3 regions of the Cupriavidus sp. 291-E7 genome follow, and region 1 is predicted to be linked to each of the others. Evidence: predicted binding sites of a transcription regulator. Region 1 holds the regulator's gene; each other region holds the start of a gene.

The links. Region 1 encodes LexA, which represses DNA repair genes until DNA is damaged. Its sites were predicted from a motif close to ACTGTATNNNNATACAGT; they were not measured.
Region 2: recA (recombinase RecA) is a predicted target of LexA. The motif match lies at 1,868-1,885, and genes of this name have one in related genera.
Region 3: dinB (DNA polymerase IV) is a predicted target of LexA. The motif match lies at 1,854-1,871, and genes of this name have one in related genera.

Annotation. Positions count from the first base shown of each region.
Region 1 covers NZ_JBYOJV010000018.1:122,426-125,689, forward strand. Annotated here, with positions in the region: gene AC3FLX_RS26390 (asparaginase) at 1-780, opposite strand, end outside; gene lexA (transcriptional repressor LexA) at 1,004-1,660, shown strand; gene AC3FLX_RS26400 (hypothetical protein) at 1,816-1,989, shown strand; gene AC3FLX_RS26405 (hypothetical protein) at 2,225-2,479, opposite strand; gene AC3FLX_RS26410 (hypothetical protein) at 2,591-2,764, opposite strand; gene AC3FLX_RS26415 (hypothetical protein) at 2,917-3,264, shown strand, end outside.
Region 2 covers NZ_JBYOJV010000004.1:192,686-195,949, forward strand. Annotated here, with positions in the region: gene recX (recombination regulator RecX) at 89-547, opposite strand; gene recA (recombinase RecA) at 645-1,706, opposite strand; gene AC3FLX_RS09475 (response regulator) at 1,969-2,658, shown strand; gene AC3FLX_RS09480 (sensor histidine kinase) at 2,683-3,264, shown strand, end outside.
Region 3 covers NZ_JBYOJV010000007.1:86,709-89,972, reverse strand. Annotated here, with positions in the region: gene AC3FLX_RS14155 (TRAP transporter substrate-binding protein) at 1-745, shown strand, start outside; gene rarD (EamA family transporter RarD) at 871-1,776, shown strand; gene dinB (DNA polymerase IV) at 1,891-3,063, shown strand; gene AC3FLX_RS14140 (MFS transporter) at 3,184-3,264, shown strand, end outside.

The DNA of each region.
Region 1 (3,264 bases):
CAGGGTTTCATGCACCGATCCGTTGCCCGCGGCGGCCACGACCAGACCCTGGACGCCGGCCGATACCAGCGCATCGACCGCCACCCTGCCCGGCTGTGCATAGCTGGCCACAATCTCCACCACTGGCCATGCCGAAGGCACCGGCAAGCGGGGCGCGGCCAGCATCGCGGGCGCGCGCGTGAATCGAATATAGGCGTCCTGGACGAAACCAAGCGGGCCGGCCGACGGCGAGACAAAGGCATCGACCGCGGACGTGTGTGCCTTAGTGACATCGCGTGCGGCATGAATCTGCTGATTGAGCACCACCAGCACACCCCGGCTCCGCGCGTCGGGACTGGCTGCCACCCTCACGGCGTCGAGCAGATTCAGTGGGCCGTCCGCCGACAGCGACGTCGACGGACGCATGGCCGCGGTGATGACCACTGGCACGGGGCACGCCTGCGTCAGATGCAGGAACATCGCCGTCTCTTCCAGCGTATCGGTGCCGTGCGTGATCACGATGCCAGCCACATCTGGCTGGGCGCACCAGTACGCCACGCGCGCCGCCAGTTGCTGCCAGAGGCTGAACATCATGTCCTTGCTGTCGATCTGCGCCACCTGCTCGGCTTCCACGCGCGCGACATCGGCCAGAGCCAGCACCGCCTGCACGAGCTGTGAAACCGGCACGGTGGCCGCCTGGTACTGGGCACTGCTGGCGGGGTTGCCGGACGACCCGGCAATCGTGCCGCCAGTGGCGAGTACGACTACGCGGGGCAAGGACTGGGAAGCGGAAGCTGGCATGAGAACGCTGATCTGTGGCAGTTACAAGCGGACGCCTGGGGCGCCGATTGTAACTGCCACGCTGCGACGGCGAAGCCATGAAAAACCCGTGGCAGCGAGGCACGCGCCACACCCCATGTCGATCCTGCTGCGCAAATTGTGCTTGCACTTCACCCGATACTGTATAAAATCACAGCATACTGTTTAAACATACAGTGCTTCGGCACCAGACCGGCGAACCACTATGGCGACCCTGACACCCCGGCAGCAGCAGATTTTCGACCTGATCCGCGACGCGATCCGAAATACCGGCTTTCCGCCGACGCGCGCGGAAATCGCTGCTGAATTTGGATTTTCCTCGCCCAATTCGGCGGAGGAACACTTGCGGGCGCTGGCGCGCAAAGGCGTGATCGAACTGACCCCTGGCGCGTCGCGCGGCATCCGCCTCAAGGTCTCGCGCAGCGATTCCGAGCGTTCCGACCAGTTCTCACTGCCGATGGCAGGGGTCCTGCAACTGACGTTACCGTTGGTCGGCCGCGTAGCTGCGGGCAGTCCGATCCTGGCGGCGGAACACATCGATCGCCAATACCAGGTGGATGCTTCGGTATTTGACGAACGCCCCGACTATCTGTTGCGCGTGCGCGGATTAAGCATGCGTGACGCTGGCATTCTCGATGGTGACCTCCTGGCTGTGAAAAAGGCCAGCGAGGCAGCCAACGGCAAGATTGTTGTTGCGCGTCTTGGCGAGGACGTGACGGTCAAACGCCTGAAGAAACGTGGCGACACGATCGAACTGATCGCCGAGAACCCCGATTTCGAGAACATCGTCCTTCATTCGGGTCGCGATGAATTCTCCCTGGAAGGTATTGCTGTCGGCCTGATTCGATCGTCAGGTTTCTAGCAGCAAACGGAGGTGCCCTGAGGCATCTCCGATCTCCGAGACTTCGGCAGCACGGCCGTCTGCCCTGGTCACCCGCTTTGCTTTGCCCATGCCGCCCCGTCCTTGCTGGACGCCGGGTGCGGCCCACTGCTGAACGCAAATTACGAGGTGTTGCCATGCTGCAAACGAATTCCGTCGCTTCCCGCCGCCCGGTCAAGCCGGTACCTTTCCGCCAGATCAAGGGCGTGCGCGTCTATCAAGGCGCCCAGCGCCGTACGATGGTCGGCAACATGGCCGCCATCTGCCGCATGCTGGAGCTCGCGGAGCCGAGCACGAAACTGATTGATTGAAGTCCGCGCAGGTCGACTTGACGTCACCCCAATGACATCGTGCTCGTCTGCGGGGCCGAGTTGCAGCCCCGCAACAATGAATTAAGGCTCCATTTAAAACTGCTATAAGCCTGACTAAACTCACTGACGCGCACTGCATCACTGGCGCATTGGCGTCATGCGCAGAACCGGACCTTGTCGACCCCGCCAAGGGCCGGTTTTTTTTGGCCTATCCACATCGCTCAGGCAGATTCCATCAGTCGGCAAGCGGCGTACCAAACCAGTCGGCAGCGAGGTCCGACTCGAAGGACGCAGTCCATCCCATGCCACCGGCCACCTTGTACCTCTGGCACTGCCCGCCAACGACGCGTTCGACCTCAATCACCCGGCGCTCGCTTTCCACTCCATCAACGACAAATTCGAAGTCATCAGGCACGAACCCGTGCTTCGCACATGCCAGCGCGATGTCATCCTGTTCTTGTTGGGGAAGATCGAAAAAGCGCTGGGCCATGACGCACTCCGCATGAGCGTAGATCCGATGTCCAGTACATCATAGGACCGCCTTGGCAGCACGAACGACCGTCGACGAAGGCGCTCCCACGAGCCGCTCAAACGCCAACAATCAAAACAAAAAGGCCGCTCGTTTGAGCGGCCTTTTTGCAGAAATTTTGGGGTGGCTGACGGGACTCGAACCCACGACGACAGGATTCGCAATCTGACTCGTCAAGCCCGCTGTGGTGCCGGCTTCCAGCGCAAACACTGTATATTCGCGCAGCGCCAACAATGTATCATGCATGGAAAACGCCAAATCGGCGCCCGGCCACCGGAGACACCCTCCCGGCAGCCCAATGGGCCGGCAGCCAGCACATAAATTATAATCTTGGCGCCCTCCCATAAATCAAATAAAGGCAGTTGCGACTCTTCAATCGCGCGATCGCACCAAGGTTCATGAAAATACCGCAACAAGAAAAACTCAATGAGCAAGCAATGCTATGGATGTCTGCGCGAGGTTTCCTTACGTTATTGCTGCTGGTTAGCCAAAATATTCTGATTTTTTGGCGACACTATTTTGATGACATCTCGTTCCCTGATGACTTCCTGTTAACGTATCACGCCATTCCATACTACTGGATCGAGGCAATCAAGTTAGGCAAAGGAATCGCCTGGATTCCTTTTCAGGGCATGGGGTATCCCTTGTTCCTGAATCTGCAAAGCGGAGAATTTTATCTTCCGTTCTGGCTATTCCCCTTATTTGACGGAACATACACTATCCACGCCGCTGTCGTGATGCAGGGA
Region 2 (3,264 bases), on a different contig from region 1:
AGGCGCGCCGCTGCGTTGCATCAGTGGTACGACAACCGGCTTGACGGCCAGACGAATACCCCTTATGCGTACGCAGGTATGCAACTGGCTACTCCTCGTCCTCCGCGCCGCGGATGATCTTGCCGACCACGGCCCGGGAAAAGCCGCGCGCCATCATGAATCGGATCTGCTTGGCCCGCGCCTCAGGAGTATCCGGCGGCACGCCAAAGCGCTTGCGCCAGACTTCTTTTGCCCGATCCAGCTCGGTATCGCGCAACCTGTCCTGGAGATCACGTAGCTGCTCGTTGCCAAGCTGATGCGTTTTGGCTTCCTGCATCACACGCGCGGCGCCATAGCGACTGGCGCGGCGATGGACCAGGCTGTCGACGAAGCGGTCGTTCGACAACCAGTTTTCACGCTCCAGGGCATCGAGCAATGCTTCCACCTCTTCAGCCGATTCGGCATGCGGCGCCAGCTTGCGCGCCAGCTCGGCACGGCTATGCTCGCGGCGTGAAAGATAGCCAACGGCACGGGCTTTCAGAGAGAGCGGGGGGCGGGTACCAACCATCGGAAATCAGCAGTGACGAATAAGAGCAGGGGCGCGAAACAATAAAAAAGCCGCCGCACTGTCATGCGACGGCTTCCGTTGCCGAGTGGCAAGACCCTCAGTCTTCGATCTCGGCCGGTGCGGCAGCTACCGGGTTCGTCAGCGCCACGCCCAACGCGGCACGCACCTTGTTCTCGATTTCCGAGGCGATGTCCGGGTTCTCACGCAGGAATTCGCGAGCGTTGTCCTTGCCCTGACCGATTTTCTCGCCGTTGTAGCTGTACCACGCGCCCGACTTCTCGACGATCTTGGCATCCACGCCCAGGTCGATGATTTCGCCCTGACGCGAGATACCCTGGCCGTAGAGGATGTCAAAGAACGCCTCGCGGAACGGCGGCGAGACCTTGTTCTTGACTACCTTGACCTTGGTTTCGTTACCCACCACCTCGTCGCCCTTCTTGATCGAGCCAATGCGGCGGATGTCCAGGCGCACCGACGCGTAGAACTTCAGCGCGTTACCGCCGGTCGTGGTTTCGGGCGAACCGAACATCACACCGATCTTCATACGGATCTGGTTGATGAAGATGACCAGGCAGTTGGTGCGCTTGATGGTGCCGGTCAGCTTGCGCAGCGCCTGGCTCATCAGGCGGGCCTGCAGACCCGGCAGCGAATCACCCATCTCGCCTTCGATTTCGGCCTTCGGCACCAGTGCGGCCACCGAGTCGATCACGATCATGTCGATCGAGCCCGAGCGCACCAGCGCGTCGGTGATTTCCAGCGCCTGTTCGCCGGTGTCCGGCTGCGAGATCAGCAGGTTGCCGACGTCCACGCCGAGCTTGCCGGCGTATTGCACGTCCAGCGCGTGTTCCGCGTCGATGAACGCACAGGTGCCGCCCAGCTTCTGCATTTCGGCCACGACCTGCAGCGTCAGCGTGGTCTTGCCCGACGATTCCGGGCCATAGATCTCGACCACGCGGCCGCGCGGCAGTCCGCCCACGCCCAGCGCGATGTCCAGGCCCAGCGAACCAGTGGATACCACCTGGATATCCTGTTCGATGTCGCCATCGCCCAGGCGCATGATCGAGCCCTTGCCGAACTGCTTCTCGATCTGGGAGAGCGCGGCGGCAAGCGCCTTTTGCTTCTCAGCGCTCACGCCGGCGCCGGCCTTCTTGTCGTCCATGGTCGTCCTTCAGTTCAATTGATAGCAATTGGTGTATAAATAGGCCGCATGCGGCTTGGCGCCCGATTTTTAAGGCTTTTCCGGTTGAATTCGGAAGCTCTGGCGCCTGACCCGGCCTCGGCGCGGATCCCTTTCGGGACCACCTGCGCGGAATGACGGGTACTGTATAAAAAAACAGTATGCTTGGCAAGCCCCACCGGTACCGCGCCCGGCGGACGGCAATGCCGGCCTCAAAAAAGCTGGACAAGGGTGGAGACAAACCATGCGGATTCTGATCGCCGAAGATGACGACGTGCTGGCAGACGGCCTGACGCGCTCGCTGCGCCAATCCGGCTATGCCGTCGATCACGTCGCCAATGGCGTGGAAGCCGATTCAGCACTCTCCACGCAGAGTTTCGACCTGCTGATCCTGGACCTGGGCCTGCCGCGCATGCCCGGCCTGGAAGTGCTCAAGCGGCTGCGTGCGCGCGGCGCCATGCTGCCCGTGCTGATCCTGACCGCGGCCGACGGCGTGGACGAACGCGTCAAGGGGCTGGACCTGGGCGCCGACGACTATATGGCCAAGCCCTTTGCACTGTCCGAGCTGGAGGCGCGCGTGCGCGCGCTGGTCCGGCGCGGTGCCGGCGGCGGCGCCACGCTGATGCGCCACGGCCCGCTGGCATTCGACCAGGTCGGCCGCATTGCATTCCTCAACGACCAGATGCTGGACCTCTCCGCGCGCGAGATCGGCCTGCTGGAAATCCTGCTCACACGCAGCGGCCGGCTGGTATCGAAGGAACAGCTCGTGGACCACCTGTGCGAATGGGGCGAGGAAGTCAGCAACAACGCGATCGAAGTCTACGTGCACCGCCTGCGCAAGAAGATCGAGGTTGGCGGCATCCGCATTGCCACCGTGCGCGGCCTGGGCTACTGCCTGGAAAAATTCCAGCCCGCGATGGCCACGCATGGTTGACGCCGAATCCGAGATGGGACGTCCATGAGCCTGCTGCGCCTGCCCTGGCGACGCCATTCCGCCACAGGCGCCACCTACACGCCTGAACCGGCGCGCCCCACATTGGCCGACGCCGCCGCCGAAGATTCGGCGCTGGCCGACGCGCTACCGCATCTTGAGGAAACGTCCGCGCATCCCGCGCCGCGTTCGCTGTTCGGCGAGATTCTGGACTGGATGCTGGCACCGCTGCTGCTGCTCTGGCCGATGAGCATCGCGGTCACGTACCTGGTGGCCAAATCGATCGCCAACGGGCCATTCGATCGTGCGCTCGAAGCCAGCGCCATCGTGCTGTCTCAGCAGGTGCGCGAGGTAAATGGGCGCGTGACACTGCAGCTGCCGCTCTCGGCCCGCGAGATCCTGCGCGCCGACGAGACCGACAACATCTACTACCAGGTGGTGGGCAAGCGTGGCGAGTATGTCGCTGGCGACCACGACCTGCCCCTGCCGCCCGAGGACGAACAGGGCCATGCCGGGCTGGTGTCGATGCGCGACGATCGCGTGGCCGGCAACGATGTGCGCGTGGCCTATACCTATGTCGATCTGAAAAATGTCGGCGGCGACCAGCCG
Region 3 (3,264 bases), on a different contig from region 1:
TCCGTTCGGCCTGACGGCACGCCAGCAGAACGCCTGGATGATGCAGGGCAACGGCATGAAGCTGATGCGCGAATTCTTCAAGGAATACAACGTCATCAACTTCATGGGTGGCAACACCAACGCGCAGATGGGCGGCTGGTTCCGCAAGGAAATCAAGACGGTAGCCGACCTGCAGGGCCTGAAGTACCGCGTGGCCGGGTTTGCGGGCGTGGTGCTGTCGCGCCTGGGCGTGGTGCCGCAGCAGATTGCCGGTGGCGACATCTACCCCGCGCTGGAAAAAGGCACGATCGACGCCGCCGAATGGGTGGGCCCGTACGACGACGAAAAGCTCGGCTTCTACAAGGTGGCGCCGTACTACTACTACCCGGGCTGGTGGGAAGGCAGCGCGCAGCTGTCGTTCTACGCGTCCCAACCGGAGTACGACAAGCTGCCGGCGCTGTACAAGCGTGCGCTGGAGACGGCCACCATCGAGGCCCATACCAACATGATGGCCAAGTACGACACCGTGAACCCGCAGGCGCTGGCTCGTCTGCTGGAAAACGGCGTGAAGCTGCGTCCGTTCTCCAAGGAGATCATGGAGGCCTGCTTCAAGGCCACGCAGGAAGCGTATGCCGATGAATGCGCCAAGAACCCGTCGTTCAAGAAGATCTACGACGACTGGCGCGTGTTCCGCAACAACGAAGCCGCCTGGTTCAACGTGGCCGAGCAGGCGTTCGCGCAGTTCAGCTACGCGCGCAAGCTGTAAGCGGCTGCCGCTGGCCGTACCTGCAAGGAAAGCCCGGCTTCGGCCGGGTTTTTCATTGCATCACGCGATGGGCCGCGGCCCGGTAGAATCCGCCCCACAACCGGACATCTACCCGGGACATTCCCATGCAACTCGGCATCTTCTACGCCCTGCTGGCGTACATCATCTGGGGGCTGCTGCCCCTCTACATCAAATCCCTGCACGGCGTGGCGCCGCTGGAAATCCTGCTGCACCGCATGGTGTGGTCGCTGGTATTCCTGGGCGCGATCCTGCTCTGGCGCCGTCACTTCGGCTGGTTGCGCGAGGTGGCCGCCAATCCGCGCCTGATCCTGAACTTCGCGGCCAGTGCTGGGCTGCTGTGCTGCAACTGGTTCCTCTATATCTGGGCCGTGTCGGCCGATCGCGTGGTCGATGCCAGCCTTGGCTACTTCATCAATCCACTGTTCAGCGTGCTGCTTGGCGTGCTGCTGCTGCATGAGCGGCTGCGCCCGATCCAGTGGGTGTCGATCGCAATTGCCGCTGCCGGCGTGCTCTGGCTGACATGGACGGCGGGGCAACTGCCGTGGATCGCACTGGGCCTGGCGGCCTCGTTCGGCGGATATGGCCTGCTGCGCAAGACAGGTGCGCTGGGCGCGCTGGAAGGCCTGTCGCTTGAGACGCTGATCCTGTTCCCGGTGGCGGCCGCCGCACTGGCATTCCTGTTCCTGACCGGGCAGGACACCACGCGCGCCGCTGCAACGGGTACGCAGATCCTGCTGCTGCTGGCAGGACCGATCACCGCCGTGCCATTGCTGTTCTTCGCGGCTGGCGCGCGCCGGATTCCGCTGTCGCTGCTGGGCCTGCTGCAATACGCGGGCCCAACGATCCAGTTGCTGCTCGGCATCTGGCTTTATCACGAACCGTTTCCGGCGCAAAAGCAGATTGGCTATGCGCTGATCTGGATATCGCTGGCCGTCTACGCCGTCGAGGGCTTGCTCGTCAGCAGATTGATGCAGAAGCGAGATATCGGTTCCAAGAATAAACTCGCGTAGAAAAATAACATCACAATTTCTACTGTGAATATAAAGCCAGCAACGGGGCTGTTTCGCAATCGCAGGTGCCGCACTATACTGTACGTTTATACAGTGTAGCATCGCCCCTTATCCATGCCCCCCACCGTCGCCCGGCGAATTGCCCATCTCGACATGGACGCGTTCTATGCGTCGGTGGAGTTGCTGCGTTATCCCGATCTGCGCGGCCAGGCTGTGGTGATCGGGGGCGGCCGCAATGCGGTGCCCGAAATCATGGCCGACGGCTCGCGCCGCTACGCACGGCTGCGGGACTATGTGGGCCGGGGCGTGGTGACCACTTCCACCTACGAGGCACGCGCGCTGGGCGTGTTTTCGGCAATGGGCATGATGAAGGCGGCCAAACTGGCGCCCGATGCCATCCTGTTGCCTACGGACTTCGATGCCTATCGCCGCTACTCGGGTTTGTTCAAGGCCGCCGTCAGATCATTCACAGGACAAATAGAAGATCGTGGTATCGATGAGATTTATATTGATCTGAGTGATATTGAAGGCGAACCGCACGAGGTGGCCGGCCGCATCAAGGCCGCTGTCAACGAGGCTACCGGGCTGACCTGCTCGATCTGCGTGGCGCCAAACAAGCTGCTGGCCAAGATCGGTTCCGAACTGGACAAGCCGGACGGGCTGACCATCCTTACGCCGGCGGACATCCCCACGCGGATCTGGCCGCTGCCGGCACGCAAGGTGAACGGCATCGGCCCCAAGGCCGCCGAGAAGCTGCAGGCCATCGGCATCGATACCGTCGGCGATCTGGCCGAAGCCGACCTGGGATTGCTGCAGGCTCATTTCGGACGCAACTACGCCAGCTGGCTCGTGGAGGTGGCCCACGGCCGCGACGAGCGCCAGGTGGTGGTCAGCTCCGAGCCAAAGTCGATGAGCCGGGAAACCACGTTCGAGCGCGACCTCCATCCGCGTTCCGACCGTCCGGTACTGTCGGAACAGTTCACCAAGCTTTGCATGCGCGTGGCCGATGATCTTCGGCGCAAAGGCTATGTCGGCCGCACGGTGGGCATCAAGCTGCGCTTCGACGACTTCCACACCGTAACGCGCGACCTGACGATGACCGCGCATACCGCCGACGGGGCGATGATCCGGCGCGGCGCCACCGAGTGCCTCAAGCGGATTCCGTTGGAGCGGCGCATCCGCCTGTTGGGCGTACGGGTCAGCGCCCTGCTGCCGGCGGCTGAGCAGGGGGACGACCCCGCGCCGGTGCAGGAGGAATTCCGCTTCGACGACACCACGGAAATCTGAGCGGCGGGCTTCATCACGCCAAAGTCCCCACGTCATACGGCTCTATCTATCTCCCGGTAGAATCGGCGGCTTCGACAAGTGTCACCCGGGAACGCCTTTCGCCAGCCATCCCGCGCCCTCATGACCGCTACCGCCGCCGCCCAACGTACCGCCGCCCCCGCCGCCTGGATCACGCCATTGCTGGCCGTGGCCTGCGGCATG